DNA from 4 places in the Aminiphilus circumscriptus DSM 16581 genome. Region 1 is predicted to be linked to each of the others. Evidence: riboswitches for the same ligand, from Rfam matches in the RefSeq annotation. Region 1 holds a riboswitch; each other region holds the start of a gene.

The links. Region 1 has a riboswitch for molybdenum cofactor ahead of K349_RS0103330 (molybdopterin-dependent aldehyde oxidoreductase). Riboswitches for the same ligand answer to the same signal wherever they lie in the genome.
Region 2: it holds a riboswitch for molybdenum cofactor, as region 1 does, so the genes downstream of both, K349_RS0106280 (cupin domain-containing protein) here and K349_RS0103330 (molybdopterin-dependent aldehyde oxidoreductase) in region 1, are expected to answer to the same signal.
Region 3: it holds a riboswitch for molybdenum cofactor, as region 1 does, so the genes downstream of both, K349_RS0106255 (response regulator) here and K349_RS0103330 (molybdopterin-dependent aldehyde oxidoreductase) in region 1, are expected to answer to the same signal.
Region 4: it holds a riboswitch for molybdenum cofactor, as region 1 does, so the genes downstream of both, K349_RS0106190 (ABC transporter substrate-binding protein) here and K349_RS0103330 (molybdopterin-dependent aldehyde oxidoreductase) in region 1, are expected to answer to the same signal.

Annotation. Positions count from the first base shown of each region.
Region 1 is NZ_JAFY01000002.1:564,993-573,938, reverse strand. It holds gene K349_RS0103360 (Rossmann-like domain-containing protein) at 1-548, shown strand, start outside; gene K349_RS17735 (thermonuclease family protein) at 545-1,369, shown strand; gene pruA (L-glutamate gamma-semialdehyde dehydrogenase) at 1,591-3,207, shown strand; gene K349_RS0103340 (GlcG/HbpS family heme-binding protein) at 3,663-4,100, shown strand; molybdenum cofactor riboswitch at 4,212-4,332, shown strand; gene K349_RS0103330 (molybdopterin-dependent aldehyde oxidoreductase) at 4,549-7,278, shown strand; gene K349_RS0103320 (pyridine nucleotide-disulfide oxidoreductase/dicluster-binding protein) at 7,558-8,946, shown strand, end outside.
Region 2 is NZ_JAFY01000002.1:1,200,523-1,206,392, forward strand. It holds gene K349_RS0106275 (molybdopterin-dependent aldehyde oxidoreductase) at 1-2,123, opposite strand, end outside; molybdenum cofactor riboswitch at 2,353-2,478, shown strand; gene K349_RS0106280 (cupin domain-containing protein) at 2,558-3,004, shown strand; gene K349_RS0106290 (hypothetical protein) at 3,201-3,419, opposite strand; gene pruA (L-glutamate gamma-semialdehyde dehydrogenase) at 3,765-5,393, opposite strand.
Region 3 is NZ_JAFY01000002.1:1,192,346-1,200,382, forward strand. It holds gene K349_RS0106225 (NADH-dependent [FeFe] hydrogenase, group A6) at 1-354, opposite strand, end outside; gene nuoF (NADH-quinone oxidoreductase subunit NuoF) at 374-2,167, opposite strand; gene K349_RS0106235 ((2Fe-2S) ferredoxin domain-containing protein) at 2,200-2,598, opposite strand; gene K349_RS0106240 (NADH-quinone oxidoreductase subunit NuoE family protein) at 2,615-3,100, opposite strand; gene K349_RS0106250 (XdhC family protein) at 3,569-4,405, opposite strand; gene K349_RS0106255 (response regulator) at 4,528-5,256, opposite strand; molybdenum cofactor riboswitch at 5,355-5,473, opposite strand; gene K349_RS0106265 (pyridoxal phosphate-dependent aminotransferase) at 5,760-6,920, opposite strand; gene K349_RS0106270 (cupin domain-containing protein) at 6,917-7,366, opposite strand; gene K349_RS0106275 (molybdopterin-dependent aldehyde oxidoreductase) at 7,511-8,037, opposite strand, start outside.
Region 4 is NZ_JAFY01000002.1:1,181,362-1,190,307, forward strand. It holds gene K349_RS0106170 (ABC transporter permease) at 1-282, shown strand, start outside; gene K349_RS18585 (ATP-binding cassette domain-containing protein) at 279-1,358, shown strand; gene K349_RS0106180 (ABC transporter ATP-binding protein) at 1,472-2,263, opposite strand; gene K349_RS0106185 (FecCD family ABC transporter permease) at 2,263-3,351, opposite strand; gene K349_RS0106190 (ABC transporter substrate-binding protein) at 3,381-4,448, opposite strand; molybdenum cofactor riboswitch at 4,511-4,633, opposite strand; gene K349_RS0106195 (extracellular solute-binding protein) at 4,664-5,509, opposite strand; gene K349_RS0106200 (putative sulfate/molybdate transporter) at 5,712-6,836, shown strand; gene K349_RS0106205 (ABC transporter substrate-binding protein) at 6,855-7,802, opposite strand; gene K349_RS0106210 (ABC transporter ATP-binding protein) at 7,817-8,566, opposite strand; gene K349_RS0106215 (ABC transporter permease) at 8,562-8,946, opposite strand, start outside.

The DNA.
Region 1 (8,946 bases):
CGCGAGGGGGAAAGGTGGCGCTCCTTGGTTATGATGCGGAACTGGTTCCGCTTCTTCGGGAGTGGGGATGGAGCCTGGCAATCTTCGACGACCTTCACTCCGCTCCCGATGTCTTTCCCGCCTGGTCGGGAGCGCACCTCGCCGGATCGTGCTCCTGGGCATGGATCAGCGCCGAAGCGCTTCGGGACAGACAGATTCTCTCTCTCATGCCCACGTTCAAGTCCATGGAAGGATGCATCCTTCAGGGTCCTGGAATTCCCTGGTCGCCGGAAGTGCTGGTGGAGGCGGGCATTACACACCTCCTCCTCCCCTCCTGGTCCAAAAGAGACTTTCCTTCCATTCTCACATATATCGAGGCAGGAGGAAATCCCTTGTCCTGTCCTTCCGTACTCTGGCGCCTCCATTCTCTTCTTTCCACGTCTTCGTCGTCGCTTCTTCCCTTTCCTCCGGAAAGAAGCGACAACCCTCACGCGTCACAGACAGAGACAAGGCAGGAAGCGGTGAAGAACGAAACGAGCTTTCCTCCGAGAGGAGGGCCTGCTCCGTGAAAAGAAGCACCATGCCGTCAAACATCCTGCGAAACCGTCGCAAGGTGAAATCACTCTCAGCGCTTCTCCTCGCACTTCTCGTCGCGACCGTTCATTTTTTTGACAGAGGAGACGCCTCTCTCGGCCTTGTCACAGAGGTTATCGACGGAGACACCATCGTCGTCACCACCGAGGATGGAAAAAGCGAGAAAGTTCGTTACCTCCTCATCGACACGCCGGAGCTGCACCATCCCACCCGCGGAGAAGAGGAACTCGGAAGGATCGCCGCGTTGGAAAACAAAAACCTCGTCCTGGGGAAAAAAGTCCGACTGGAAGAGGACGTGGAACGCCGGGACCGTTATAACCGCCTCCTCGCCTATGTGTGGACCGAAGGACCTGACGGCGAAGTGCTCGTCAATGAGGAACTCGTTCGGCGAGGAGTGGCCATGCCGTTCACCCTGCCACCCAACGTCCGTTATGTGGAGCGCATTCGCGACGCCTTTCGGGAAGCCCGAGAACAGCGACGTGGTCTCTGGAACGCCGCCGCGGGGCGACATTTCACGGGAGAACAGATCTGGGCGGAGCTGCCCACTCTCGCAGGCTGCTTCGTCACGCTGGAGTTCCGCACGGCAAGAGTGGAAAAGAAGGGAACGCGCTCTCTTCTCCTCGAAAAGAAAGGACACACGGCAATAGTAGTCTACGAAAGTGACAGACCGCACCTCCCCTCTCTGGACATGCTTGCCTCGGGTAAATTGGTCTTGATGGGAAAGGTCCAAACAGGACGGGAAGGAGCGGAAATCATTCTCAGAGATCCCACTCAGATCGTGACTTTGAGCCCATAACATCTGTGCTTTTTTCGGCATTTTTCTCGAAAAACATACCCCTACAAAGAAACAACATGATGACGCATTCTTCTTTTGACTTCTTTTTCCACAGGCATCGTTGGGCGTGACAATTCGGTAACGACAGCCTCTCGAAGGCTCTTTTCTCCATAGATATCCACATTTCTTATCCACATATCCACACCCCTGGTGGAATCTGTGCATAAAGGAGGAAGAGTTCCATGTGGAAAATGGATCGTCCCAAAAACGACGCGGATGCTCTTGTGACCTATGGCCCTGGTTCCCCCGAGCGGGAACGCCTGCTCGCGGAACTGGAACGAGTGAGGAAAACACCCCGGGAGTTGCCCTGTCTCATTGGTGGGGAAAAAGTGTACACCGGCAAAACGATTCCGCTTCGCGTTCCCCACGATGCGACACGTTTTCTGGGAAACGCGCATCTCGCAGGACCGAGGGAACTCGAGGCCGCTGTGGAGAACGCTCTCGAAGCATGGAGAGATTGGTCCACCACACCATGGTATCAACGAGCGGCGGTTTTTCAACGTGCCGCGGACATGCTCGCCACGGTGCGGCGCACCGAGCACATCGCCGCCATCATGACCAATCTCTCCAAAACACCCTTCGAGGCGGAGATCGATCTCGCGGAACTCGTGGATTTCTGGCGCTTCAACGTCTTCTACCTCCACGAGATCTATCAGGAGCAGCCCCTTCAAGGACGGATGGAGATCAACCGTTTCGACTGGCGTCCCCTGGAAGGGTTCATCGTCGCTGTCACCCCTTTCAACTTCTATTCCATCGCGGGAAATCTGCCGACGGCCCCCGCCATGTGCGGCAACGTCGTCCTCTGGAAACCCGCGAAGAGTGTCCTTTACGCAAACTATCTCATCATGGAACTCCTCCTCGAGGCGGGACTGCCGCCGGGAGTGGTGAACTACGTCCCCTTCTCCAGCGCCGACGGAGCCACGGTCCTGCGCCACCCTTTCCTGAGCGGTCTCCATTTCACCGGAAGCTATGCGACCTTTCTCACCCTGTGGCAGACCATCGGCTCTTCCGTCGAATCCTATCGCTCTTTCCCCCGCGTGGTGGGGGAGACCGGAGGAAAGGATTTCATCTTCGCCCACGCGTCGGCGGACCCCATTGCCCTGGGAGCGAATCTCCTGCGCGGCGGATTCGAACTGCAGGGACAGAAATGTTCCGCCGCTTCCCGGGCCTATATTCCCGAGAGCCTCTGGGGCAGCGTGGAGGAGTACCTCCGGAGAGAGGTTCCCCTCATCTCCATGGGCCCCGTGGAGGACCTGGGCAATGCCATGGGAGCCGTCATCGACGAGGAGGCATTCCGCAAGATCAAGGGCTATCTCGACTACGCCCGGAACCATCCCGAGGAATACACACTTCTCCTGGGAGGCGGCTGCGACAACCGGAAGGGATGGTTTGTGGAACCCACGGTTATCCGCACGTCCAATCCACGAGGGAAGCTCATGACCGAGGAAATCTTCGGTCCCGTGATCACCGTCTACGTCTACCCCGACGACGCCTACGAGGAGACGCTCCGCCTCTGCGACGTCACCACGGAATACGCTCTCACGGGGGCTGTTTTCGCCGGGGACCGCGCCGCCATCGCCACGGCGGAATGTCTCCTCCGGCACGCCGCGGGCAATTTCTATATCAACGACAAGCCCACGGGAGCCGTGGTGGGGCGTCAGCCCTTCGGAGGATCTCGTCATTCCGGGACGAACGACAAGGCGGGATTCTGGAACAATCTCACCCGGTGGCTCTCACCCCGGAACATCAAGGAGACCACCGTTCCCGCCACGAACTGGAGACGCCCCTTTCTGGGATGACCTTCTCCCACCCCGGGCACGCCACGTCTTCAGACGCGTACTCAGGGTGGGTTCGTCCACAAAAAACCTCTTCCTCCGCAGAGGAGCGCACGCGAATCCGCATCTGCTCCATGGCCGGTGAACTGGTACGCCGCTCTTTCCGCCCAAGAAACGCATCCTTCTTCAAAATTCGAAAACGGCGCCCACTCCAAAGCGTTGTTCAAAGGACTCTTCGAGACGGGAACTCTTTTGTCCAGTTTTGTTCTTTTTTTAGGATAAAAATCTCGAAAAATTCTTTTTATTTGATTGTATATTGACGTTTTGCATCAATATCTTGCCACCCTTTGATTTCGTGCACAATATACATCTTCAAAAGAAAACCGTCTCTTCTCAAAATCACTTGACAGAATTCTTCATTCACAGGAAAATATTTGCAGTTCCATGAGTTTTTCCATTCACAAAGGAGGAGAACAACGATGGCTGTGGATGTTTCCAAGCTTCAACTTCCCGGAGATCTCACCCTGAAGCAGGCCCAGATGGTCCTTGAGGCCGCCCTGGCCGACGCAGTCGCCCAGGGCGTGCCCATGAACATTGCCGTGGTGGATGCTGGGGCCAACCTGAAAGCCTTCGCCCGCCAAGACGGTGCGTTCATCGGCAGCGTGGACATTTCCATCAAGAAGGCAAAGACCGCTCGCTTCTTCAACATGACCACCCGACAGCTCGGCGCCGCATCTCTCCCCGATGGTCCTCTCTACGGCATCGAAGTGTCCAACGACGGCGTCATTATTTTCGCCGGCGGCGTTCCTCTGAAGAACAAGGACGGAGTCATCGTCGGCGCCATCGGCGTCAGCGGCGGCACCATCGACGAGGACGAGCGTTGCGCCGACGCAGGAGCGGCGATTCTTCTCAAGTAAGCCGACCGCTGAATTCCCGGAGCGGGAGAAAGTTCTCTTTCCGTTTCGGAGAATCAGACTGAAAGGGACATAAGCGGACCCTTTCGCTCGGTATCAGGTATTACAACCGAAAATAAAGAAACCTTCCGAGCTGCATCGCCTACAAGAGCGATCTCACGGCATGCAGCCGTTAGGGTGTGTCTGGAAACGGACACGCCTCCCGTGTTTGGCAAGGAAGGCGGAGAAGAATGTTCTTCTTTCGGGACTGCCATCTTTGCGCACGGGCAGTCCCTTTTTGTTTGGAGGTGATGAAAGAAGGACATGTCACCAAAGCGACGGGCGTGAAAAGGCGGGGAATGGAAGCGCAACGCATCTTCTGCGCCAATCCCATGAAACAGAACGAGAGCGCACGAGTGAGCCGGGAAATTACAGGACACACAAAAAAGAGTTCAAGGGAGGTTGAAGAACGGTGATTCAGAAACGTTTCTTCGTCAACGGCGTGGAGCGCAATGTCATTGTCGATGGGGAGGACACCCTGGCGAAGGTATTGCGGGAACAGCTCGGTCTCACGGGAACCAAAGTGGGATGCGGAACGGGACATTGCGGCTCCTGCAATGTCATTCTCAACGGGAAACTGATTCGTTCCTGCGTGTTCAAAATCAACAGAATCACCGAAGGGGATTGCGTGACCACCGTCGAAGGCATCGGCACACCGGAAAAGCTGCATCCCCTCCAGAAGGCTTGGGTCAAGTTCGGCGCAGCCCAGTGCGGCTTCTGCACGCCCGGCTTCATCGTCTCCGCAAAGGCACTTCTCGACCAAAATCCCAAGCCGACCCGGGAAGAGGTCCGGGAGTGGTTCCACGTGAACCGGAACGCCTGTCGCTGCACGGGGTACATCCCCATCGTCGATGCCGTGATGGCCGCGGCGAAGGTACTTCGTGGCGAAATGAGCGAGAGCGAGCTGGAATACCGCCTCCCCGAGAACGGCCGTATCTGGGGCGGCACCTATCCACGCCCCACCGCGGTGGCGAAGGCCACGGGAACGCTCGATTACGGCGCGGACCTCGGATTGAAACTTCCGGAGGAGACGCTGCAGCTCGCGCTCGTGCAGGCCACGGTGAGCCACGCGAACATCCGGGGCATCGACACGTCCGAGGCGGAGAAGATGCCCGGCGTCTACAAGGTGGTCACCCACAAGGACGTGAAGGGGAAGAACCGCATCACGGGACTCATCACGTTCCCGACCAACAAGGGAGACGGCTGGGACCGGCCCATTCTCTGCGACGAAAAGGTCTTCCAGTTCGGCGATGCCATCGCCATCGTCTGCGCCGACACCTACGAGAATGCCTGCGCGGCGGCGGAGAAGGTCAAGGTGGACCTGGAGATCCTTCCCGCCTACATGAGCGCCCCCGCAGCCATGGCGGAGGACGCCCTGGAAATTCACCCCGGCACGCCCAACATCTACTACATTCAGAACCTGGAGAAGGGCGACCCCACGGGACCGATCTTCGAAACGGCCGCCGTCACCGTGGAGGACGATTTCTACGTGGGAAGACAACCCCACATGACCATCGAGCCCGATGTGGGCTTCGCCTACATGACGGACGACGGAATTCTCAAGATCCACTCCAAGACTATCGGCGCCCATCTGCACCTCTACATGATCGCCCCAGGGCTCGGCGTGGAACCCGACAAGATCGCCCTCGTGTCGAACCCCATGGGAGGCACCTTCGGCTACAAGTTCAGCCCCACCATGGAAGCCCTGGTCGGCGCGGCCACCCTCGCCACGGGAAAACCCTGCTTCCTCCGGTACACCTACTTTCAGCACATGACCTACACGGGGAAGCGTTCGCCCTTCTTCGTGAACATCAAGTACGCCGCCGACAAAGAGGGCCGACTTCTCGCCATGGAGACGGACTACAACGTGGACCACGGCCCCTATTCCGAGTTCGGCGACCTGCTCACCCTTCGAGGCGCCCAGTTCATGGGCGCGGGCTATAATATTCCCAACATCAAAGGGACAGGACGCACGGTGTGCACAAACCACGCCTGGGGCTCCGCCTTCCGCGCCTACGGCTCTCCCCAGTCCCTCTACTCGTCGGAACTTCTCATGGATGAACTGGCGGAGAAACTCGGCATGGATCCCTGGGAGATTCGCTTCAAAAACTGCTACCGCCCCGGCGCGACGAACCCCAGCGGTCAGGAACCGGAGGTCTTCAGCTATCCAGAAATGCTCGAGGCACTGAAACCCCGGTACGAGGCGGCGAAGAAAAAGGCGGAGAAGGAATCCACCGACACAATCAAGAAAGGTGTCGGCCTCGCCATGGCCTGCTACGGCTGCGGGCTCGACGGACCGGACAGCTCCGAGGCCTGGGCGGTGCTCAATCCCGACGACACCGTCACCATCGTCTCCGCCTGGGAGGATCACGGTCAGGGAGCGGACATGGGCGCCATTGGCACCGCCCACGAGGCACTGCGCCCCTTGGGCATCACCCCGGACCGGCTGCGCTTCACCTGGCCCGACACGTCGCAAACACCCAATTCAGGTCCTTCCGGCGGCTCACGTCAGCAGGTGCTCACGGGGAACGCCATTCGCGTGGCCTGCACGGAAATGGTGGCGGGGCTCCGTAAGGCCGATGGCACCTGCATGACCTACGCGGAGGCTATCGCAGCGGGAAAACCCGTGAAATACGTGGGAAAATTCACCGTTCCCGGCGTGGCCTGCGATGAAAAGGGACAGGGAAAACCTTTCGTGGTTTACATGTACGGCGTCTTCCTCGCCGAGGTGTCGGTGAACACCGAGACCGGTAAGGTCACCGTGGACAAGATGACCCTCATGGCGGACATCGGCAAGGTGAACAATCGGCTCGTCACGGACGGACAGATCTACGGCGGCATCGCTCAGGGAATCGGCCTCGCTCTTTCCGAGGATTTCGAGGATATCAAGAAGCACTCCACGCTCCTCGGTGCTGGCTTTCCCTTCGCGAAGGACATTCCGGACAACATCGAGATCGTCTACTTCGAGAACTATCCGCGCGAGTTCGGCCCCTTCGGCGCGGCAGGAGTGGGGGAGCTTCCTCTCTCGAGTCCCCACGCCGCCATCGGCAATGCCATCTACAACGCCTGCGGCGTACGGGTCCATCGGCTTCCCGCCCGCCCGGAAAAAATTCTCGCGGGTCTGGGGGGAGAGCACGTCTAGACAAGGTCCCGTCCCTCCGTTCCCCCGCTTCTCCTCTGAGCGAGAAAGCGGGGGAACGGCTCTTCCGGAAACCCGGAGATCTCGATCCGGAACCGGTTTGCCAAGAAGCCCGAACGTTTCTAAACTCTTCCCGGAACGTAGTCTGCCGGCTCAATGGCCGTGTTTGTCGCGAATCCAGAACGCCTTCGAACCCGCATTTTCTGGAATTCTTCGACAACTCGCCGCCCTTCCCGGGGGGAGACGAACCGTCGGAAACGTCTTTTCCTTCGGAGGCGATCCATGGAACAGAATATGCTCAGGGACCTGGAGCATCGCTGTATTCAGGAAGAACCCCCTTACTGTCAGACTGCCTGCCCCCTCAAGGTGGACGCACGGGCTTTTTGTGCCGCCATGGCGCAGGAGCGCTTCGACGAAGCCCGAAAGATCCTGGCAAAGACCATGTCCTTACCGGACATTTTGGGGCGAATCTGCGACCACCCCTGCCAGAGCGCCTGTATTCGGGCCGAAACGGGGGGAGCAGTGGAACTCGGCCGGCTGGAGCGGGCCTGTCTCGAAAGGACAAGCCCCGCCGCACCGCCCCTGCGCCTTCCTGCCAAAGGCAAAACCGTCACCGTGCTCGGAGGCGGCCTTTCCTCGCTGGTCTGCGCCTGTGAACTGGCCAAGAAGGGGTATCGGGTCCTTCTGGGATTCACGGGAACGCTGCCGGGAGGGCGCCTTCTCTCCCTCCCCGAGGAAACGCTTCCGCAAAACATCCTCGCCGAAACATGGGCGTTTCTGCAGAAGCTCGGCGTAACCCGCTCAAGCGAGGAACCCCTCTCTCTCCCGGCCCTCCGGGAGGGCGAGGCGGCCTACCTTGGCATGGACGATCCCGCCCTGGCGCATCTTTCCACCGTCGGGGCAGTGGATTCCGCGACGTATGAGACGACCATCGAAGGCTTGTTCGCCGGAGGTTTTCTCCGGAACGGATCGTCCTCTCCCGTCTGGGAGGCTGCCGATGGAAAGCGCGCCGCGAACTCCCTGGACCGGTTTCTCCAGGGGGCATCCCTCTCCTCGGGCAGAGAGAAGGAAATTTCCAACGCGACCCGACTTCACACACCGCTCCGCGATGTGGCGTCGATCCCTCCGAGGAACGATTCCGCGGAGGAAGCCCAGCGCTGTCTCCAGTGCGAGTGCCGCCACTGCGTGAGAGAGTGCGTTTTTCTGGAGACGTACAAGCGTTATCCCAGGGCGTACGCCAGAGAAATCTACAACAACTTCGCCGTCGTCCAGGGATACCACCAGGCGAACAGGATGATCAATTCCTGCGCGCTCTGCGGACTCTGCGAAACGCTCTGCCCCAACGACTTCTCCATGGCGGACCTCTGCCGCGCCGCCCGGGAGGAACTCGTGGAGCGCGGCCTCATGCCTCCTTCGGCCCACGAGTTCGCCCTGCTGGACATGGATCATGCGAACGGCCCCCGGGCCGCGGGGTTCCGCCCGGGCCGCACGGCAACGAAGGCCCTTTTCTTTCCGGGATGCCAGCTCGCGGGCACCATGCCGGAGCAGACCGAGGCACTTGTCTCCTTTTTGGACGAACGCTTTTCCGGAACCCTCGGAGTGCTCCTGGGATGCTGCGGCGCTCCGGCCTGGTGGGCAGGGCGACGGGACATGCTTCAAAAAGTTCTCGAT
Region 2 (5,870 bases), 630 kb from region 1:
GCGGCGCCGCTGTTGGGAGCCTTGGCGGTGTCGCTCAGCACCAGCTTGATCTGCTCCGGTCTGATGCCGATGGGCTTGAGCGCCTCGTGGGCGGTCCCCACGCAGCCGATGTCCGCGCCCTGGCCATGATCCTCCCAGGTGTTGTAGAGGATCACGCCGTCCCTGGTGAGTTCGATGTTGCTGGTCGCGTCGTCCGGGCCGTCATCGTTGGAGTTGTAGATGCCGATGGCGATGCCCACGCCCCGTTTGACCTCGGCGGTGGAGAGAGCGGCGGCGCGCTTTTTGGCGATGTTGTAGTAGGGGCGGATGCGGGTGATCATGGCCTGAAGCGGATAGACCTCGGATTTCTGTCCGCTCGGGAAGGTGTCTCCCGGGCGGATCAGATTCTTTTCCCGGAAGTCCAGGGGATCCATGCCGCACTTCTCGGCGAGCATGTCGATGGCGGTTTCGCAGCCCCAGTAGGTCTGGGGTGCGCCGTAGGCGCGGAAGGCGCCGCACCAGCGGTGGTTGGTGAAAAAGGTGTAGCCGCACCCCCGGAGGTCATCGACATGATAAGGAGCCAGGAAGAACTGGCCGCCCTTGTTGGTGAGGTCTTGGCTGGACTCGGAGTAGGGGCCGTGGTCCACGTACCAGGTGTGTTCGGCGCCGACGATCTTGCCGTTCTCGTTCGCGCCGATGCGGATCTTCATGAGGAAGGGGGAGCGTTTGGGCGTCCGCACGATGTGCTCCTTCATGTTGAGGCGCATGTAGACGGGGCGTCCCGTGGCGAGCACGCACGCGGCGATGAGGTGTTCGTTCGTGGGGGCCACCTTGTAGCCGAAGGAGGCGCCCATGTTGTTCTGGATCACCCGGAGCTTGGAGGGCGCGAGGCCGAGACCGCGGGAGATCATGAGGAGGTGGCGGTAGACGCAGATGCTCTTGGTCTGGACCGTGAGCCGTCCTTCCTCGTCGTAGTAGCCGAAGCCGCAGTCGGTTTCGAGGGTCAAATGAGGCTGGCGGCTGCTGTAGAATTCCTCCTCGAGGATGTGCGCGGCCTTGTCGATGGCCGCTTTTGGATCGTTGCCCTTGATGAGGGGGCGCTTGTTGAAGCAGTTCCGGATGCCGTCGATCTCCTCGATTTCGTCGTAAACCTTGGGGGCGTCGGGCTTCATGGCGTCCTTCACGTGGAGAAGGACGGGCAGTTCCTCCAGCTCGACCTTGACGGCCGCGGCGGCCTCCCGGGCCTGTTTCTCCGTGGCGGCGCAGACGATGGCCACGCACTCGCCCCACTGGCGGATCTTGTCACCCTCTTCGACGATCATCCGTCGCTCCCATCCGTCCGTGGTGGCCGTGGGAGATCCCACCTGGCCGCGGATTCGGTTGGTGCCCTTGTTGGCGAGAATGTCCCCGGCGGTGACGATCTTGGCGACGCCGGGCATCTTTTCCGCGGCGGCGATGTCGATCTTCTTCACTTTCGCATGATGCGTCTCGGGGCAGACCGGCACGGCGAAGAGAACTTCCTCGGGAAGTTTGGTGGCGGCGTCGTCACCGAAGTCCCACGTGCCGGTGACTTTGTAGACGGCGTTCGGGCGGGGATAGCGGCTGCCCCAGACGGAATCGCCGGGCTTGAGCATCTTCGCCAGGTCTTCCATCTCCTTCTCGCCCCGGAGCACCGCGGCGGCGTCCATGACGGAATCCACGATCTGCTTGTAGCCGGTGCAGCGGCAGGCCGTCCAGTGCTTCTGCAGCCAGTCCCGCACGTCCTCCCTCGTGGGGGAGGGGTTTTCGTCCAGGAGCGCCTTGGAGGCCATGATGAATCCGGGTGTGCAGAAGCCACACTGGAGACCTCCATGAACGATGAAGGCCCACTGGAGCGCGTGGAGTTTCGTGGGGGTGCCGATGCCCTCGATGGTGAGGATTTCCGCGTCTTCCGCGACACTCTTCCACGGAACGATGCAGGAGCGGACCACCTTGCCGTCCACAATGACGTTGCACACTCCGCACTGGCCGCAGTCGCACCCGATCTTTGTTCCCGTGAGTTTGAGCTGGTTTCGGATGATCTTGGCGAGCTTCTCCTCCGGATCCGCGATGACGCGATTTGGAATTCCGTTGACCCGAACCGTCTTGACGTGATATTTCTGCATGGCTCTCCGTGCCTCCTCGCAAATGGTGTTGGCCTCTTTCTGCTTCCTGCCGCAGGGCATTATGTCGAATCCAGTATGCGGAGTATGTGTTGGAGGGACAAGATTTTGTGCGAATTGTGCTCCATTTTGGCCTGTTTTGGCCGGAAGGCATTGCGGGAAACCTTTCACCGCAGGGGTTGACAACGAAGGAGTTGTTGGGTAATGTAATGAATAAGACAAAAAAGTATTCAGTATACAAAACCTCCGAGCCGGATCTTCCTAAGGGTGCGTTGGCGCCTAGGGAAACCGGACGACAGGGTGCATCCGGAAACGGATGTGCCTCCCGCTTTCGGAAAGGAGGATGCGTCGGCACTTTTCCTTCTCCGTGGTCCCGGGGAAGAAATGTCGTGTGCATCTTCCCGGCGGGACCCCGCAACGGAAAGAGGCACGCATTCATGACGACCCGATCTCTCCTTCGCTCGGAACTCCTGACGGGCAATCTCGACGACCTGCCCGCCCATATCCTTTCCTCTCTTGCGCCGGAGGCCACGAAACGAATGGTCTTTGCCCCGGGGCGCCATTGGGACGACTATGTGCTGCGCTATTTCACCCTGCCTCCCGGCTGTGCAACGCCCTCCCACCGGCACGAGTGGGAACATCTGGTGGTCGTTCTCCGCGGGCGAGGCAGGATGACGGTGGAGGACGTGCGGATATCGCTGGACCAGGGAGCCTGGGGCTATGTCCCCTCCGGGGCGGAGCATGTCTTCGAGAATTCCGGCGAGGAAGAAGAATTTGCCTATCTCTGCATCGCCCCCGTCGAGGCGGATCCTCACGCCATCAAGACGCTGCGCAGAACTCCTTCCAAGGAACGGCGGGATTTCGGAGGCGGAGGGTTCTTCTGAGTGGTTGCGTTGCCCGTGTGTCGTTCCGGCTCCTCCTGTTTTCGCCCTCTCCGACGAAACAGGGTTTCTCGGGTCGTTCTCCCGATACGTTCCGAATCCGTGCCGCCCGAGCCCTTTCTTTTTCGGTTGTTTCCGGGAAGTTCTCTGTCCCCGAAAAGGCCCCTTCTTCCGGAAGGACTGGTTCCTCTTCTCTCCGTCACGTAAACGGATGAAGTGACCGGAGACGCAGGAGAACCTGTACCTGCACTCCGGGGAGGAAATATTCGTCCATCGCCTGTTCCCGACCGATTTCCCCGTACAGGAGCGTACCGTTCACATCCAGAGCGACCGAGACCATGTCGTCCCTTTCCACGATGCTGCGCACGGAAGCGGAAAACCGGTTCAGCTCCGGTCCCGGCGGGGCCGTTCTTCCCACTCCCACCATCTCGCGAGGCGTGGTTGGAGGCGGACCATGGCCTCAACGCGGGCCTGGTGTCGAATACGAAAGAAGATAAAGAACTTCTGCAAAAGTACGAATGATCTGTGCCGTCGGATGTCGAATGCCATGGCAATTTTTTGCGCAATATGTGCACATGGCTCTGCCTCGGTAAGTGAGGAATGGCGATGAGGCATGGAGAGGCTGGAGAATATGCTTTTTCGTCGCGGCGAGAGTACCGGCGAAGGAAAGGAGAAACGGGCCACCCGTTCGTGCGGTGGGTGGCCCGTTCCTGTGCATGGAGCGGCGGAACGGAGTGGGCTCCAGGTTTGGCTGCGGTGATGTTTACTCGCTCTGAAGAAAAGGATAGGTGAAATCCCTGGGCGGAAGAAGCAGTTCCTTGATGGTGCGCAGGGATGTCCAGCGAAGCAGGTTGTAGGATGCCCCGACCTTGTCGTTGGTCCCCGAGGCGCGTGCGCCGCCGAAGGGCTGGTCTCCCACCATGGCGCCGGTGGTCTTGTCGTTGATGTAGAAATTGCCTGCCGCATGGCGCAGAAGATCCTCCGCGGCAAGGATGGCCTGTCGGTCCGTGGCGAAGATGCTTCCCGTCAATCCGTAGGGAGATGTGGCGTCGCAGAGGCGGAGCGTTTCCTCGTATTTTTCGTCGTCGTAGAGATAGACAGTCAGCACGGGGCCGAAGAGTTCCTCCTCCATGAGGCGGAATTTCGGGTCCGTCGTGAGGATCACCGTGGGTTCCACGAAGAATCCTCTGCTGTCGTCACAGGTACCCCCGTGGACGATTGTCGCGTCCTGGTGGTTTTTCGCGTAGGCGATGCTCGAGCGAAGCGTCTCATAGGATGTTTTGTCGATCACCGCGCCCATGAAATTTCCGAAATCCTCGATATCGCCCACCTTGACGCGGGAGAGCTGGGAGTGCAGCTCCTCCTCGACGCTTCCCCAGAGGGATTTCGGGATGTAGGCCCGGGACGTGGCGGAACATTTCTGCCCCTGGTATTCGAAGGCGCCCCGGACGAGTGCGGTTGCCACGACCTGCGGGTCCGCCGACGCGTGCACCATGGCGAAATCCTTTCCTCCGGTTTCGCCCACGAGGCGAGGGTAGTTTTTGTAGGTTTCGATGTTCGCCGCCACGGTTTTCCAGATCCGCCGGAAAGCCCCGGTGGAGCCGGTGAAGTGGACTCCCGCGAGATCGGGATGGGTCAGCAGCAGCTCCATGTCCTTGGAGTCGCCGGGGAGGAAGTTGATGACTCCGTCCGGAAGCCCCGCTTCAAGGAAGACCCGCATGACGAAGTGGGAGGAAAAAACGCCCGTGGAAGCGGGTTTCCAGAGGATCGTGTTGCCCATGAGAGCCGGCGATGCGGAGAGATTGCCGCCGATGGCGGTGAAATTGAAGGGGCTGATGGCGAAGACGAATCCCTCGAGAGGGCGGTAGTCGAGCCTGTTCCAGGCGCCTTCTCCCTGATGGCCGGGCTGGACCGAATAGATCTGACGCATGTTGTGCACGCCGAAGCGAAGAAAATCCGAGAGTTCGCACGCGGCTTCGATTTCCGCCTGGTGGGCGGTCTTGCTCTGTCCGAGCATCGTCGCCGCGTTCAGTGTCATGCGGTAGGGTCCGGAGATCAGCTCCGCGGCGCGGAGGAATACGGAGGCCCTGTGGTGCCAGGGAGTTCTGGACCATGTTTCCCATGCCGCCCGGGAAGCCTCCACGGCCTGCCGGAGTTCCTCCGGGCCCGCCTTGTGATAAGTGGCGAGCACTGTGCCATGTTCGTGGGGAATTCGAATTTCCCCCAGTCTTCCGGTGCGGATTTCTTTTCCGCCGATCACGAGAGGAATTTCAAGATGCAGAGAGCGCAGCTCCTTCAGTGAACGACGCAGGGCTTCCCGCTCCAGGGAGCCGGGCGCGTAGGAAAGGACCGGTTCGTTTTTCGGCGGCGGAACGACAACAACTCCGTTCATGAGATTTCCGACCTCCCAATTTTGTCGTATCGGCACACTCTCTCCGAAAGAGTGCAATGTGGGCAACCGTGTACCGGGAAGGATGATACATTGGGCCTGGAAAAAATGCAAGTTAGTTGCATTGCATCCAAAATATCTGAAAAACGAGGGGGAAGCTCTGAACAAAGATTTTTCGCTTTTCCTTGACTCGGGTCGCGTCAGGCTCTGCGAGACGCCCTGCGGGGGCTGACGCAGCCTTATTCAGAGACTCCGAAGGAATTTATCCGGATCATGACTTGGGAAACCCCAGCCCGGGAAGAGTGACACGATGCCGATCGGCTCCATATGTGGTTGGAGAATTTTTCGGAAGAAGCGTGCCTCTCGGAGTGCGCGGTGTGTCGGGAATGGAGGCGCCGGTGGAGGACGTCATGGAGAGGGTGCTCTGTTCGTGCGGAAGGCCGTTCTCTTTCTGTATGTGTTCTGTATTCTGAATAAAGG
Region 3 (8,037 bases), 630 kb from region 1:
GAGTTCGCAATTGCCGCTCTTGGCGCAGATGAGGCAGTCCTTCGGATGGTCCGACAGGAGCAGTTCGAGAACCGTCTTGCGCGCATTGAGGACCCTGATCGTGTTGGTGCGGACCTCCATCCCCTCGTCCGCGGGAGTGGCGCAGGCGGGAGCGAGGTTGCGCCGTCCCTTGACCTCCACAACGCAGATGCGGCACGAGGCGGATTTGTTCACCATGGGCGTTCCCTCGAGGTTCAAGTGACAGAGGGTCGGCACGTCGATGTCGAGCTTGCGGGCCGCGTCCAGGATCGTCGATCCCTTGGGGACCTCCACGTTTTTTCCGTCTATTTTCAGATGCACTATCGATTCCGGCATTCTACGACTCCTCCGATCTTCACTTCTTGACGATGGCATCGAACTTGCAGGTCGATGCGCAGGCGCCGCACTTGATGCACGTTTCCTGATCGATCAGGTGAGGTTCCCGCACCTTGCCCGTGATGGCTCCCACGGGGCAGACCCGTGTGCAGAGCGTGCAGCCCTTGCATTTTTCGGGATCGATGACGAAGGAGAGCAGCGCCTTGCATTTCCCCGAAGGGCAGCGTTTCTCCCGGACATGGGCCTCGTATTCGTCCCAGAAGTTGTCCAGCGTGGAGAGCACCGGGTTCGGCGCGGTCTGTCCGAGGCCGCAGAGGGACGTGTCCTTGATGGTCTGCGCAAGAGAGCGGAGAAGGGTGAGGTCCTCTTCAGTGCCGTGTCCCTGGGTGATCTTCTCGAGAATTTCATGGAGACGCTTGTTGCCCACGCGGCAGGGGGTGCACTTGCCGCAGGACTCGTCCACCGTGAACTCCAGGTAGAACTTGGCTACCGAGACCATGCAGTTGTCCTCGTCCAGGACGATCATGCCGCCGGAGCCCATCATGGAGCCCGCCGCGATAAGGTTGTCGAAGTCGATGGGCGTGTCCAGGTGCTTGCTCGTGAGACATCCTCCCGAGGGACCTCCGGTCTGGACCGCCTTGAATTTTTTGCCGTCCCGGATGCCTCCGCCGATGTCGAAGATGACCTCCCGAAGCGTGGTGCCCATGGGCACTTCCACGAGCCCCACGTTGTTCACCTTTCCCGCCAGAGCGAAGACCTTGGTCCCCTTGGATTTCTCGGTTCCGATGGAAGCGAACCAGTCGGCTCCCTTGGTGAGGATCACCGGTACATTGGCGAAGGTCTCCACGTTGTTCACGTTCGAGGGTTTGCCCCAGAATCCCTTTTCGGCGGGGAAGGGCGGCTTGCTCGTCGGCTCGCCCCGTTCGCCCTCCAAAGAACGGATCAGGGCCGTCTCTTCGCCGCAGACGAAGGCTCCCGCACCGTAGCGGAGTTCGATGTCGAAGGAAAATCCTGTTCCGAGAATGTCCTCTCCGAGAAGGCCCGTCGCGCGGGCGTCGTCGATGGCTTTGCGGAGGCGTTTCACCGCGAGGGGATATTCCGCACGGATGTAGACCATGCCTTTTTGTGCGCCGATGGCGTAGCCGCAGATGGCCATGGCCTCCACCACCGAGTGGGGGTCTCCTTCGAGAATGGAGCGGTCCATGAATGCACCGGGGTCGCCCTCGTCGGCATTGCAGATGACGTACTTCGTTCCCCCCCGCTGTTTCGCCGCGAAATCCCACTTGAGTCCCGTGGGAAAACCGCCGCCGCCCCGACCGCGGAGGCCGGATTTTTTCATCTCTTCCACGACGTCCTTGGGCGTCATCTCCGAGAGTGCCTTGCCGAGGGCCTGGTAGCCTCCCTGGGCGATGTACTCGTTGATGTTCTCCGGGTCGATGAAGCCGCAGTTCCGCAGGGCGATGCGCATCTGTTTCTTGTAGAAGCCCATGTGCTTGGAATCGGCGATATGCTCTTCCGTCTTGGGATCCACGTAGAGCAGGCGATGCACCTTGCGTCCCTTGAGAACGTGCTCGTCCACGATTTCCTGGGCGTCCTCGGGGCGGACCTGGACGTAGAAGGTATTGTCCGGCGCCACCTTGACGATGGGACCTTTTTCACAAAAGCCGAAGCATCCCGACAGGACCACCTTCACCTCGTCCTGCAGATTGCGGTTTTTCAGCGCGGTTTTCAGGCTCTCCACGATCCGGTCGCTCTGGGAGGAGATGCAGCCGGTACCGCAGCAGACCAGGAGGTGCATTTTGATTTCCGGCATGGGTTGTGGTTCTCCTTTCGCGTCCGTCCGACTCATTCGTGGATGGTCCGGTAGGCCGTGGGAATGATCCCGTCCACCATTTCGCCGCGGAGAATGTAGCTGTCAAGGATTTCCCGGATGCGGTCGCCCTTGACATTGCCATAGACGACGGGCTCTTCTCCCGGGCGCGTGATCTCCACGGTGGGTTCCGAGTGACAGTAGCCCATGCATCCCGTCTGGGTGAAGACGATCTCCGTCAGTCCCCGCTCTTTCGCAAGGCGCATGAACTCCGCAAGCGTCTCCCGTGCCCCGGAGGCGATGCCGCAGGTGGACATGCTGACCTTCACCTGCACGAGCCGTTCGATGTTCTGCCCTTTTTCGCGAAGATCCGTGGCGCTGGTGAGTTCTTTCTGAAGCTTTCTGAGAGCATCGAGGGATTGGATTTTTGACATGATGTTCACCTCCGGATCAGGCTTGGGCGTACTCGGCGAGTATGCCCTCGATGTCCTTGGGCACGACTCGTCCGTACACCTTTTCCCCCACGATGACCACCGGAGCCAGACCACAGGCCCCCACGCAGCGGAGTGTGTCCAGGGAGAACTTTCCATCCTCCGTCACTCCTCCGACGGAAATGTTCAACTGTTTGGACAGTTCCGCCACGATATCTTCGGCGCCTCGGACATAGCAGGCGGTTCCCATGCAGACCGAAATGGGGAAACGTCCCTTGGGTGTCATGGTGAAGAAGGAGTAGAACTTGACGACACCGTAGACCTTGGCGAGGGAGAGTTCCATGTGTTCCGCCACGAATTCCTGAACCTCCCGGGGAAGATAGCCGAAAATCCCCTGGGCTTTGTGGAGGACGGTGATGAGTTCTCCCTTCCGATCCGGAAGCGAGGCGATGAAATCCGCAAGTTCAGTGAAGCGCGGATCCTCTTTGACAGAGCATGTGCACATTGCATGGCCTCCTTTTTCTTCAATAGGGGGTGGATGATTTCCGCCCGGGTGCCTTGCGACGACACGCACCCGCTGTTTCGGCACTTTCGAAGGAAAGATGTCGAAACCGGCCCTGCAATCCCCTGCATACACCATATCGTGAAAAAAATCTCTAGTCAAGGCAAAAAAACACGCCTCTCCTCCTTTCCGCAAGGTGAATTCCCACATTCGCCTTGCAAGAAGGACGCTCGGGCGATTTTTTTACGTGTATTCGGGCTTCGAAGGCGGGAGAAAGCGAAATGTGTTACGGAGTCGGATGTCGCACGTACGGACCCGAATCAAACATACAGCCCTCCTCCTTCCTCATGGAGAGAAACAGGTTTACATAATATGTATTACAGCGAAGAATGCAACGCCGCTTTTCTTCGAAAAGGAACAGGTGTTTCCGACGGTCTTCGTCGATTCCACGGGGTGTTCCGTGTTCTCGGTTCATTCCCGCGTTGCGGGTGTGTTGCCTCCGTTGAGTCCCTTCCTGAGGGAGGACAGATCCCCCTTGCGGAGTACCGCAATGAGTTCCGCCACCACGGAGATGGCGATCTCCTCGGGTGTCTCCGCCCGGATGGGAAGGCCGACGGGCTGGTAGATACGGTTCAGATGGGCTTCCGAGACTCCTTCGTCGAGGAGGCGTTTCCGAACGAAGGCGATCTTGCGCATGGATCCGATCATGCCCACGTAGGCGGCGTCGCAGTGTTCGATGGTCTTTACCACCTCTGAATCGAGGGCGTGTCCTCTGGTGGCGATGACGACGAAACTTCGTCCGTGCAGCTTCAGCCCTCTGTCGAAAATTTCCTCCAGGGGGCAGGCGATGGTGGTGCCCCAGGGGATGTTTTCGGCGTTGGCGAATTCCTCCCGCTCGTCCCAGACGAAGACGCGAAATCCAGCGAACTGTCCTGCCTGGGCAAGGGCTTTGCCCACGTGTCCCGCGCCGAAGATCACGAGTTCCCGTTCCCGACCGACGACTTCCAGAAAGACGGAGATGTCGCCGCCACAGGCGGCGCTGTTCGGATCCGATCCGTCGCAGTGAAGTCCTTCCTTGTAAAGGGCGTGATCTCTTTCTGAATTCAGCAATGCCAATGCTTCTCGAATGGTGTGGTGTTCGAAGACGCCTCCGCCCACGGTGCCGGAGATGCTTCCGTCGGGGCTCACCCACATGGAGGCGCCCACATTTCGCGGTGTGGAGCCCTCCACGTCGACCACGGTGCACAGAACTCCCGGAACGCCCTTGGCGAGGTCTTTCATGATCTGTTCGAGAATGGCCTGATTCATCGGTACTCTCCGCTCCCTTCGAATCGCATGAACAACTCTGCATCGCCCTTTGTCGCGTGTGTCGTCCCAAAGGAACGGTGTGTTTGTTTCTCCGGTGTTTCGGATGGCGTCGTGATAGTGTTTCAACAGTGTCGCTGTGGTGTTCCCGAGAGGGCCACGTACCGTTTCGAAGGCCTGCCCACGGGTGCTACATCAAAATCGATGGTCACCTGGGATGTCTCGGCGAGATACTCGAGGTAGCGCCGGGTCGTGGAGCGCCCCATGCCGAGATGTTCCGCCGCTTCGGAGGCGGAGAGCCCCCCTGGGGCATCCCGGAGGAGTCGTTTGACCTTCTCGAGGATGCGATTTTGAATTCCCTTGGGAAACACGCTCGAATCGGGGGGAATGGCGCCTCGTTTCAGCCCTACCAGGTGATCCAGTTCGTCCTGCCGCCAGGGAGTACGGCGGGTCACCAGTTCTCGATGGAATGTGCGGTATGCCGAGAGCGCTGCCCGGAGACGGGAGGAAAGAAAGGGGCGGATGAGGCAGTCGAAAGCGCCCAGACAGATCGCGCCGCGAATCACATCGGGCTCTTCCGGACGGACAAGGACCACCCAATCCAGCCGGGGATAGTCGCTGCGGGCCTTGCGGAAGCCCTCGAGTCCTCCCAGGCCGGGAAGGGCGAAGTCGAGCACCACTAACTGGGGAGGTTCGTCGGCGAGAAAGGAGAGGAGCGTTTCACCGGAACCGACTTCTCCGACAAGGCGGTAGCCGGGTTGCTCTCGCACCAGATCGGCATAGAGGCTTCTCTGGGAGGAATCCTGTTCGGCGACGATCGCGTCGAGAGAATGGGGTACGAACGGACCTCTCATGACCGAATCTCCCGGGTGAGGTCGCTTGACCCGACGATACGCTCGAGTGCAGGAAAAACGGCTTCGAAACACGAAAAAAAATTGCACGGGAAACCGGGCACCATAGGAGGCTTCCTCCTTTCCGCACGGGAGGCGGTCGCGTTTCCACGACAACCCTATCGGTCGACATCCGTGGGCCTGGGCCGTTAGGAACGTCGACTCGGAGGCTCTATCATTTTGAACATACATTATACGTGATCCTCCGAATTCGTGCAATTTCCCCGCATGAGTGGGAAAAGGGCCTCTCTCTTGTGTCCCTGCCTTTTCACAGTGGGGCAAAGCAGCAATTTCTCCGGAGCGATGTTTTCGTGGCGCGTAGAACGGGCGGGACTCCATGCGACGAGGCTGTCCGCGTCGCATGGAGGACATCGCTGGCCGCAATTCTCCCGAGGAGACGTGGCGGGGTTTTTCTCGTTCGGTGCACGGCGGAAGAAGGGGACGCAGCCGGCTCTCCGGCGCGTCGATCAGGAGCGGAGAACCGCTGCCATGCGCGAGAAGGCTTCCTCCAGTTTTTTCTCGTCCACAGTGCAGGCGATGCGGATGAAGTCACCGCATGTCTCGCCGAAGGCGATGCCCGGGATGAGGGCGACACCGGCTTCCTCCAGCATACGGAGCGCGAAGGCGTCTCCGTTCATTCCCGTTCCGGAAATGTCGGCGAAAAGATAGAAGGCTCCCTTGGGAAGTGCGGCATTGACGCCGGGCAGTTCTCTCGCCAGGGACGCGGCGTGCCGGGTCCGTCGCCTGTAGGTGTCAACGATGGCACGTTCCGCATCCTGAGCCTCGCTCAGTGCGAATTCGGCGGCGCGCTGCACCATGCTGTTCACCGAAAGGGTCTGCACGATGGCGAGGATGTCCATGGGTTTGAGGAGTTCTTCCGGCCCCATGGCATAGCCGATCCGCCAGCCGCACATGGCGTAGGATTTGGAGAATCCCCCGATGGTGAGAGTCCGCTCCCGCATGCCCGGCAGGGTGGCGAAGGGGATGTGACTTCCCTGAAAGACGTAGGACTCGTACAGTTCGTCGGAGAGAACGCACAGGTCCTGTTCCAGGGCGACGCGGGCGATGCCCTCCAGTGTCGCCCTGTCGAAGACGGCCCCCGAAGGATTACAGGGAGAGTTGACGACGAGCGCCTTTGTTCGGCGGGTGACGGCCCGGCGCAGGTCTTCCTCGAGGGGGAGAAAATGGTTTTCCTTCCGGCAGGGGACTGCCACGGGGACGCCCTGATTGTAGCGGACCTGCTGGGCGTAGAAGGTGAAGTAGGGTTCGAGCAGAAGGACTTCGTCGCCCGGTTCGAGCAAGGTCTGGAAGGCGAGCCAGCACGCCTGGGAGCCGCCGGTGGTGACGAGGATCTCCTCCGGATCCTGGACGAAGCCGTATTTATCTGCCCAACGGCGGCTGACGGCCTCTCGGAGGCTGAGATTTCCCCGGCTCTGGGCGTAATGTGTCTCACCGGCCAGCCCGGCCTGGCGGGCCGCTTCCACAATGCGTGGGTCGGTGGGGATGTCCGGTTCGCCGAGGGTGAGGTTGATGAGTCCCGTCCGTTTCGCTGCGGCCTTGAACATTTGCATCATCGCCGAGGGTTCGAGTCGGGAGAACCTCACGGCAACGTGTCGTTCCAGGCTCACGGTGTCCCCGCCCCCTCCTTGGCGTCGTTTTTCGCCGTCTTTCGGGCGGCCCGCTCGGCCCGCATGGCGGTCTTCTTCGCGTGGGGGTCTCCGTGGGCGGGTACGATGCAGACGAACACGAAATCCTCGTCCCCCGGGTTCTCGAAGACGTGCTCCACGTCGGGGGGGACACGTCCCCACCGTCCTGCCGCGAGATCGATCGATTCACCCTGGACCACCACACGGCCATGCCCTTTGAGGGAGAGCACGAAATGATCCCAGGCGTGTCTGTGCGGAGGAATTTTCTCCCCCGGGGGCAGGGTGAAATGGCGCATCACGTAGTCGTCCCAGAACTGCCCGGGGCCGAAGATGATTCGTTTCCGCACGTTCGGAGCCAGTGCGGACGCATCCCAGAGGGGCAGATCCTCGACGAGCCCCCCCTGTCCGACCTTCGTCTCTTCCGACATGTTTGTCGCCTCCCTTTCGCGGAGTGGTACGACCGGGAGATGCGGCCCCGTCGTCACACGGTTCCGCATTTCCCGGAGAAGGATCCAAACGGATCGTTGATGGAACCCTGGGCGCCCCGTCTCGGAGACGGAGCGCCCAGCAGGTTATTTCTTCATCGCTGCGAGAATTTTCTCGGGGGTGATGGGCAGGTCCTTCACCCGGGCGCCCACGGCGTTGTAGATCGCGTTCCCCACCGCCGCGTGTGGCGCGGAGAGGGGCATCTCGCCCGTCCCGGCGGCGCCGAAGGGGCCGAATTCCCGGGGGGTTTCCATGTGGATCAATTGGATGTCGTCGGGGATGTCCTTGATGTAGGGCAATCCGCAGGCGAGAAGATTGTTGTGGGTCTTCACGTCCACGAAGTCCTCCTTGATGGCGAGGCCGATGCCCTGGGCGATGCCGCCCATCTGCTGGCCGTCCACGACGAGGAAATTGTTGATCTTGCCCACGTCGCCGCAGAGGGTGAACTTCTCCACGGTGGTTTTGCCGGTCTTGGTCTCCACGGCTACTTCGGCGAGGAAGATGCCGAACATGTGGTTGGCGAAGGGATATCCCTGCCCCGTCGCGCCGTCCATGTCGGTGCAATGCTGTACCTCTCCCTCGTTGTTGCGGAGCGTAGCCTTCCAGTAGCCTT
Region 4 (8,946 bases), 620 kb from region 1:
GCGGGGCGGAGTCAGCTCGCCCTGGCGAGCCTGCTCGAATCCCGCTACGGCGTGCTCCTCGCGGCGGCGAGCGCCTATGGACGCATCATCTCCGAGGTGGGGGTCTCCATGATGATCGGAGGCAACATCAAGTGGCACACCCGGACCATCACCACCGCCATCACCCTCGAGACGGGAAAGGGGGAGTTCGCCATGGGGGTGGCCCTCGGGCTGGTTCTCCTCCTGGTGGCCTTTCTGGTGAACGGGTCCGCGTCGTTGCTGCGAAGGAGGGGGCGCGCATGACCGGAGACGCCCTCTACGAGGTCCGGAATCTCAAACGCGCCTACGGCACGCAAACTGTGCTCGACGTGGCGCATCTGGTCATTCCCGAGCGGAGCGTCGTGGGCTTCGTCGGTCCCAACGGCAGCGGCAAGAGCACGCTTCTCCGGATCCTCGCCTTTCTCGATCCGCCGAGCGGCGGTTCCCTGTCGTTCGGAGGGCGGATGTTCTGGAACGGCGGCGACGGCGACGCGGAGGGGCCGAGAAGCGAGATGGCCCTGGAGAATGCCCGGAGCGAGGTCACGCTGCTCCTGCAGGAACCCTACCTCCTGAAGCGAAGCGTCTTCGAGAACGTGGCCTACGGGCTGCGGGTCCGGGGCGGCCTCTCCGGGGAGGAGATGCGCGAAAGGGTCTTTGGAGGATTGGAGGCTGTGGGGCTCGACCCCGAGCGATTCGCCTCCCGCGCCTGGTATCAGCTTTCGGGAGGCGAGGCCCAAAGGGTGGCCCTGGCGTCGCGCCTCGTGCTGCGTCCCCGGGCATTGCTGCTCGACGAGCCCACGGCGAGCGTGGACGTGCAGAGTGCGGCGCGCATCAAGGAAGCGGCGCTGCGCGCACGGGACGAATGGGGAACCACCCTTGTGGTGGTGAGCCACGACATCCTCTGGCTGAACGAGGTGGCCGACGAGGTGGTCCATTTCTACGGAGGTAAGATCGTCGGCGTCGGCCCGGAGAACCTGGTCTCTGGCCCCTGGGAGGAAGAGGCGGGAGGGATGGTGCTCCGTCGCCTGACGGACGGTCAGATCCTGCGTGCGGCCCGCCCCTCCGGAGGCGTTTCTGCGGACGCGGTGGCCGCGGTGGATCCGGGTTCGCTTCTCCTCGCCCTCTCCCTTCCCGAGGGTATTTCCGCCCGCAATGCGCTTCGCTGTTCCGTCGCCCAAATGCTCTACGAAAACGGCACCGGACGGGTTCTCGTCAAGGTTGTCGCGGGTGGGCTCTCCCTCACGGCTCGGCTCACCGCTGAAGCCGTGCGCGAGCTGGGGCTTCATCCCGGCCAGGAGGTCCTGACCATCGTCAAGGCCACGGCCTTCCGCTGGCTCTGAGCGCACGTGCAGGGGGTGGCGCGGAGGGAACGCGTGCTTGTCCGGGCGGAGCGTTTTCCTGTAAGGAAGGGACGAGCGTCACTGCGAGCGTGTGCGCGTGCGCAGCGGCACTTCTATTTTCCACTTCGCAGGGGAACGCAGCCCTTGGTTTCTCCCGAGGGATCGGCGACGATGCGAACCGCTACACCGTAGGTGTCCAGAATTGCCTGTTCGGTGATCACCCTTTCGGGTGATGCGGGAGGCGAGAGGTGTCCCTCTTTCAGGATGGCCGCGGTGGTTCCCGCAAGGAAGGCCTGCTCCGGTGCGTGAGTGGACATGAGCACCGCCATTCCCTCGCCGGCGAGGCGTCGCAGAATCTCCAGAAACCGGATCTGGTTTCCGAAATCCAGATGGGTCGTGGGTTCGTCGAGGAGAAGAATCCGCGGTTCCTGAGAAAGCACCGAGGCGAGGAGCACGAGCTGGCGTTCCCCGCCGCTGATTTCCGTGTAGGGTTTTGCCGCCAGGGAAGAGATGCCGAGGCGCTCCAGCGCGGCCCAGGCGATGCGGCGGTCTCGGAAGCCGGGTTTGCCGAGATAGGAAAGGTGGGGCGTGCGCCCCATGAGCACCACGTCGAGCACCGCGTAGGGAAAGGACGGAACGTGGTGCTGGGGAACGTAGGCCACGTGTCGTGCGAATTCCCGGCGGGACAGGTGTGCTGTCGGGGTCTCCCCGAGGTGGACGCTTCCCTCCCGGAGCGGAAGAAAGCCGGCGATGCATTTCAAGAGCGTGGACTTTCCCGTGCCGTTCGGCCCCAGAAGACAGAACACCGCTCCCGGCTCCAGGGAGAAACTCACGTTCCGGAAGATCCACCGGAACTCGTCGCCGTGCCCGTAGGCGAAGGCCGCGTTCCGCACCTCCAGGCGCATCACCATCCCACCTTTTTCCGTGAGAGCATCCAGGCGAAGAGCGGTGCGCCCACAAGGGCGGTGAGAATTCCGAGGGGGATCTCCATTGCCGTGGCCGCCCGGGCGCAGTTGTCCACCAGAAGGAGAAAGGTGCTGCCCAGGGCGAGGCAGGCGGGAAGAAGCCTCCGATGGTCCGGTCCTACGAGGATGCGCCCCACGTGGGGGATGACGAGCCCCACCCAGCCGATGATTCCGGAGAGGCAGACCGACGAGGCCGTGACAAGGGTGCAGATCGTGAGGATCATTGCCCGCTCCCTTCCGGCGTTCACGCCCATGGCCTTGGCCTCCTCGTCCCCCATGGAGAGAATGTTCAGGCGCCACCCGAGCAGGAGCAGCAGGAGCGTTCCGCCACCGATGAAGGGGCCCACGGCGCGAAGGTTCTCCGGCGTCACCCGTGCCATGGAGCCCATGAGCCAGAACACGATGGCGGGAAGTTTCTCGTAGGGATCGGCCACGAACTTGATCAGGGACGTGAGGGATGAGAAGAAGGCCCCCACGATGACTCCTCCGAGGATGAGCACGAGTGTCGGTGCTCCCCGGTAGAAGCGACCGATGCCGAAGGTGAGCGCCACGGCGAGGATGCCGAAGAGCAGGGCCGAGAACTGGAGCACGAAGAGGCTTTCCGAGAGGAGGATCGCCAGAGCGGCGCCGAATCCGGCGCCGGAGGCGACGCCCAGGAGGTAGGGTGAGACCAGAGGATTGCGGAACACGCCCTGAAAGGCCGCTCCCGAGAGGGAAAGCCCCGCTCCGACGAGCATGGCCGCGGCGATGCGGGGAAGGCGCAGCCGGAAGAGTACCGTCTCCATGGAACTCTCCCAGTCCGGGGAGAGGGGAAGCACCCGGGAGGCGAAGATCTTCAGCACCGTCGGCAGTGGGATGGGGTAACGGCCGATGGCGAAGGAGACGAAGAAGAGAACCGTGGGCAGGAGAAAGAGGAACAGAAGCGTTTTCTTCGGAACGCCTGGAGGTCCGAGGAGTTCGCCGCCGGATGCGTCGGAAAGGCTCCCCGGATCGGAGGAGGCGGAGAGATCCGGGGAGTTCTTGGGCACGTCCATGGCGTTGCGGGGACGACGGATGCTCAGTGTTCCCCCGAATAGGGAACGCCGTAGAAGCGGGTGTAGAAGTCGTTCGCCGCTTCCTGGAGATCCACGTCGGCGAAGAGGTCCGGATAGAGTTTCTTGGCCATCCACAGCTCACCCAGGGCCATGGACTCCGGGCAGGGGTGTCCCCAGGGTTTCACGTACTCCGGCGTGAGGTAGACCTTGCCGTCTTTCACGGCGTCGAGCTGTGCCCAGGTTCCTCCCGCGCGGATTTCGTCGAAGACCTTGCGGTACCGGTCCTGCACGAAGATGACCTGGGGTGCCCAGAGGAGGATCTGTTCCATGGAGACCTGCTGGTAGCCGTCGAGTTCCGCCGCCACGTTTTTGCCGCCCGCCCGGTCCATGATGACTCCGGTGTATTTGCCGGAGCCGTAGGTGTACAGATCGGGGTTCGCCATGTAGCAGCGGATCTTTTTCTCCTCGGGGACGTCGGCGAGGCGCGTGCCCACCAGCGCGCGCTTTTCCATGATGTAAGCGGTGAGTTCCGCCGCCTTGTCCTGGGTGCCGAGGACCTCGCCCATGAGGGCGATGCCGTCCTTCATTCCCTCCGTGTAGGCCTTGTCCGGATCGACAAGCTTTGGGTTCAGCCGGGAGGCTTGTTCGTAGTCCGCCCGGTAGAACGAAAAGGCCACCACGGGGAGTCCCGCCTTTTCCATTTGTTCGATGAACTCCTTGGGGAAATAGTGGGTGACGATCACCAGGTCTGGCTTGAGGGCGAGCACTTCCTCCACGTTCACGGCCCGGAGTCCTCCGGGCATGGGCAGCTCATTGAGTTTGGGCCAGACTTTGAGGATCCCCTCGGAGAGGTCCTTCTTCCACGTGTCGAGAATGCCCACGAGACGGTCTCCCGCCTGCATCTCGAGCATCAGGTTGAGCGCGTGATGCTGCAGGCAGACCACGCGCTCAACCTTGTCCGGAATTGCCACGGTCCGTCCTAGCTGATCCGTCACGGTCCGCGCCGCTGCGGGAAGGACCGTGACGAACAGTGCCGCTGCGACGAGAAGCGCCGTGAACCCCTTTTTTCCGATGCTGCCGTGCCTTGTCATTGCGTCCTCCACTCCTTTCGGGAAATAAAAAACGCCGCCTCCGGGGCAGGAGGCGGCGTCAGAATGAGCGCCGCTTCCTCCTTTCCAAGCGGGAGGCGCACCTGTTTCCGGGTACGCCCATTGGCCGTTTCCCCTAGGCGGTGGTGGACGCCCTTAGGGAAGACGGCTCGGAGGCCGTTTTCGCGGGCAACTGTAACATGCATGCAGGATTGACGTCAAGACGCGGTGCCGATTTGGGCGGTGAAGGGAATAAAGCCGCGTCTTTCGAGAATCGCCGTTCCTTCCGGCGAAAGGAGTAGTTCCAGAAACGCCTCCGCCGCTTCGGGATGTTTCGCGCTTTCGGGAATCGCGGCGCCGTAGACGATGGGTTCCCCCCGCACGGTGATCGTTCCTCCCAAGGTATGGAGTTCCACCGAGGCCTTTTTGTAGAACGGGGCGTGTCGAGGATCGCCGAGGTTGATCTCCCCGGGAAGCGGGACGGTGCGGAAGCCCAGATCCACCGAGGAAGAGCGGTAGCGTATCATGTAATCGATCACGCCCGAACGGGCCATGGCGTTGATCTCGTGGGTCGGCGTCTCCGCCGGCAGGACGAGGCGCCGGGGGTTGTCCAGAATGCGCGCCGCAAGCCCGGGACGTCCGTAGTGGAGTTCGGCGAGCTGCAGCACCATGAGCGTGCGGTAGCCGCCTGGGTCCGCGTCGGGGGGCGTGGAGGCGAGGCACACCTCCGGGTCGGCGAGAAGCTCGAACCAGTTCGCCTCGTTCACCTGTTCGGCGAACCGGGAGGCGCCGGAGAAGCTCAAGACCTTTGCGTTGCAGGCGAAGCGCACGGCGCGGATCAGTTTTCCGCTTCCGCGGAGCAGATCCTCGATGTTTCGGTAGTCCGCCGTGAGATACAGGTCGCAAGGCGATCCCCGGAGGATTTCCTCCGCCAGAGCGACGCTGCCTCCACCTCTGCCGAGAAGGGAGAGATGCGGAAACCGCTCCGCGAGACGGTGGCGCAACTCTTCCATCACTCTGGAAAGGCTCCCCGCGTGCAGGATGTGCAGTGTCGTTTCGTGCATGGCCGTGCCTCCTCGTATGCCGTGTCATGGTTTCCCCCGCTCCGTTTCTTGGCGGAACGGCTGCATTGCCATTCCGTCGGCAGAGTCGCTTCGCCGATTCGAAGACGATCCAGTCCGTAAGGAATCCCGCGTGTTGACAGAGTGGTGTCGCAGTGCCTAGAGTGGATAAAATCACGCTTCTTTCAAGCAAGGGGGAATCCCCGTGAAATATGGCTCCTTCGAGTTTTCCCTGCGTGAACTCGCCGGTTCCATGGGTGATTTCGGCACGCTCTTTCCTCTCGCGGTGGGGTACATGGTGACCTGTGGCCTCGATCCGTCCGGTTTTCTCGTCGTGATGGGTCTCGCCAACATCGTCACGGGTCTCGTGTACCGTCTGCCGCTTCCCGTGGAACCCATGAAGGTCCTTGCCGTGACTGCCGTGGCGGGACACTGGCCCCCCTATCTGGTCTTCGCATCGACCTTCACCATGGGGCTCGTGTGGCTCTTCTTCGCCGCCACGGGTCTCATCGACCGCGTTGCCAAGATCACGCCTCCCTCGGTGGTGCGGGGAATCCAGGCATCCCTGGGGGTGCTCCTCGCCATGGAGGCGCTGCGCCTCATCGACGGGGACCTGCTGCTCGGCGTCGCCTCAGTTCTCGTGGTGCTCCTGCTTCGGGACAACGCCCGCGCCCCCGCGGCGCTCGTGCTCATGGGCATGGGGGTGGTCATCCTCGCCGTGCGGGGAGATCTCGCGTCCCTTCCGGGAATTCGATTCTCATTGCCCCCGTTGACGGGCTTCGCCCTGGGAGACATGTGGCATTCCCTGGTCCAGGGCGGTTTCGCCCAGATCCCCCTCACGGCCACCAACGCGGTGATCGCCACGTCCGCCCTCATCAGCGAATACTGGCCGGACCGGCGGATAAGCGAACGACGCCTTTCCCTGAACATGGGCATCATGAACTGCGTCGGGGCCTTTCTCGGCGGTTTTCCCCTCTGTTCCGGCGCGGGAGGGCTCGCGGGGCAGTACTACTTCGGCGCCAGGACGGGCGGGGCCAACATCATCGAGGGAGTGCTCGAGGTCACGCTCGGGCTCTTTCTCGGCAGTTCGCTGGCACGGCTCTTCGAGCGCTTTCCCGGCGCCATCATCGGCGCCATGATGCTCCTGGTGGGGCTCCAGCTCACCACGTCACTGGTCCTCGTGAAGCGCGACCGGCATCTGCTTCCCCTCCTCGCCACCCTTTCGGTCTCTCTGGCGACGAACATGGCCTTCGGCTTTCTCGCGGGGCTCTTCGCACACCACATCCTGCTCCCGCGCATTTCCGGCGATGAGAAAAAACCGGAACTCTGACACGATGCCTTCCGTGTGTCAGGGCAGCGCGTACAGATCCTCCAGAGGCAGAGGCGCGGAAAGGATTTCCGTGTCGAGAAGAAAGGTTTGCACATGTTCGAGATCCTCTCTGTCGGAAGGACGCAGCGTCGGATCGTAGTCAGAGCGTTCCGCCTGAGACCGGAGGGCTTCAATGGAAAGCCCCGTCTCTTCCGATGCCAGACGAAATGCCTCCTCGGGGTGCTCCCGCAGAAACGCCACTGCCTCCGCACGGACCTCGAGAAGACGCCGAATCAGATCGGGGTGTTTTCGAGCGAAGTCTCCGGTGGTCACGAGATAGGTGATTCCCCCGATCTTTCCCTCTCCGTTCGCGAGAATACGGGCTCCCGCCGCGGCTGCCCGATCCGCTGCCGTGCCTCCCAGAGCCGCCGCATCCGTTTTGCCGCCGAGAAGGACCGTCAGTACTTCGGGTTGCGCCAGGGAAAGCAGTGTTACCGTGGACGGCTCGATTCCCTCCTGACGAAGAGCCTCATGCAAGAGCTGATGCGGCAGAGTTCCCTTGGGACATGCCACGGTTTTTCCGGCCAGATCCGCCACGGTGCGGATCTCCGGTGCGGTGGTGAACAATGCGAATGTCTTGGGCGAGCGGGCACTGACGCCGACGATCCGGAGATCGAGTCCCGCGGCCGCGGCAGGCAGCAGGAGCGTGCCTCCCAGGGAATTGGCGAGGTCGATGGATCCGGAGGCCAATGCCTGAATCTGCAGCGGTCCCGCGTCGATCCGCCGGAGTGTCACGGTGACGTCTTCCCGGGCGAAGGCTTTTCCCAGAAGGCCGAGCCGCACTTCCAGAATGGCCGGAATGTTCAACATCGCTTTCACATAGGGAATGGAGAGCGTGCGTGCCGTTGCGGCTCCACTCGAGACGGTGCCCGTGAAAAAGAGGACGAGCAGGGCGGAGAGCAGGGAGCGTGCGCATCGCGTGCGCATGGCGAAGACCTCCTTCAACGATGTTCGGCGAGAGGTGCCTTGCCGACGATGGCTTCCAGGACCCGACGACGCAGAGGCAGAAACTCGGGGCAGCCCGTCTCCCTCGGCCGGGGAAGGGCGATGTCCAGGTGGTCCGCGATGCGGCCGGCATCGAGGACCACGATGGTTTCTCCCAGGGCCAGAGCTTCTTCCACATCGTGCGTGACGAAGAGGAAGGTCTTGCCGGTCCTTTGATGGAGCGCTGTGATCTCGTCCTGGAGACGACGGCGGGTGAAAGAGTCCAGGGCACCGAACGGCTCGTCCATGAGCACCACCTCCGGATCGAGGGCGAGGGTCCGCCCCAGGGCGATGCGTTGCGCCATGCCGCCCGAGATCTGGTCCGGGTAGGCGTCGCGGAATGCCTCAAGCCCGAGCAGCGCCAGAATCGACGCCGTTCGGTCGGCGATGGTCGCTTTGTCGAGGCGTCCCTTCAGGGCGAAAGCCACGTTTTCCCCCGCCGTGAGCCACGGCATGAGGCGGGGTTCCTGAAAGACGAACCCCACGGCGGAACGACCCCGGACCGAGATCTCCTCCGGAAGGAGGATACGCCCTTCCGTGGGTTTCTTCAATCCTGCGAGAAGGCGAAGAAGGGTAGTCTTTCCGGAACCGCTTCTGCCGAGCACGACGGTGAAACTTCCCTTCGGAAGAAAGAGAGAAAGGCCGTCGAGAGCGCTGACGGTTTCCTTCCCGAGGGGATATTTTTTTGTGATGCCCTGGAGGCTAATTCCTTCCGTGGCCGTCGCCTCCTTTCCAGGGAACGAGGTGTTTGGCCAGACGGAAGAAAAGGTCGTCCACCAGAGCTCCGAGAAAACCCATGGTGACGATGGCCACGACGATGATGTCCGACCGGGAGAGCCCCTGGGCGTCGTGAATGAGATAGCCGAGCCCCGACGAGGCGGCGATGAGCTCGGCGCCGATGAGGGCGCGCCAACTGTACCCGAGCCCCAGCCGAAGTCCCGTCAGGATCGACGGAAGCGCCCAGGGAAGACGGATGCGCCGGAGACGTTCTCCCTCGGAGAGGCCGAGGCTGATTCCCACTTCGATGAGATTTTCGTCGCAGCGGCGAATGCCGTCCACGGTGTTGAGGAGGACGGGAAAGAACGCG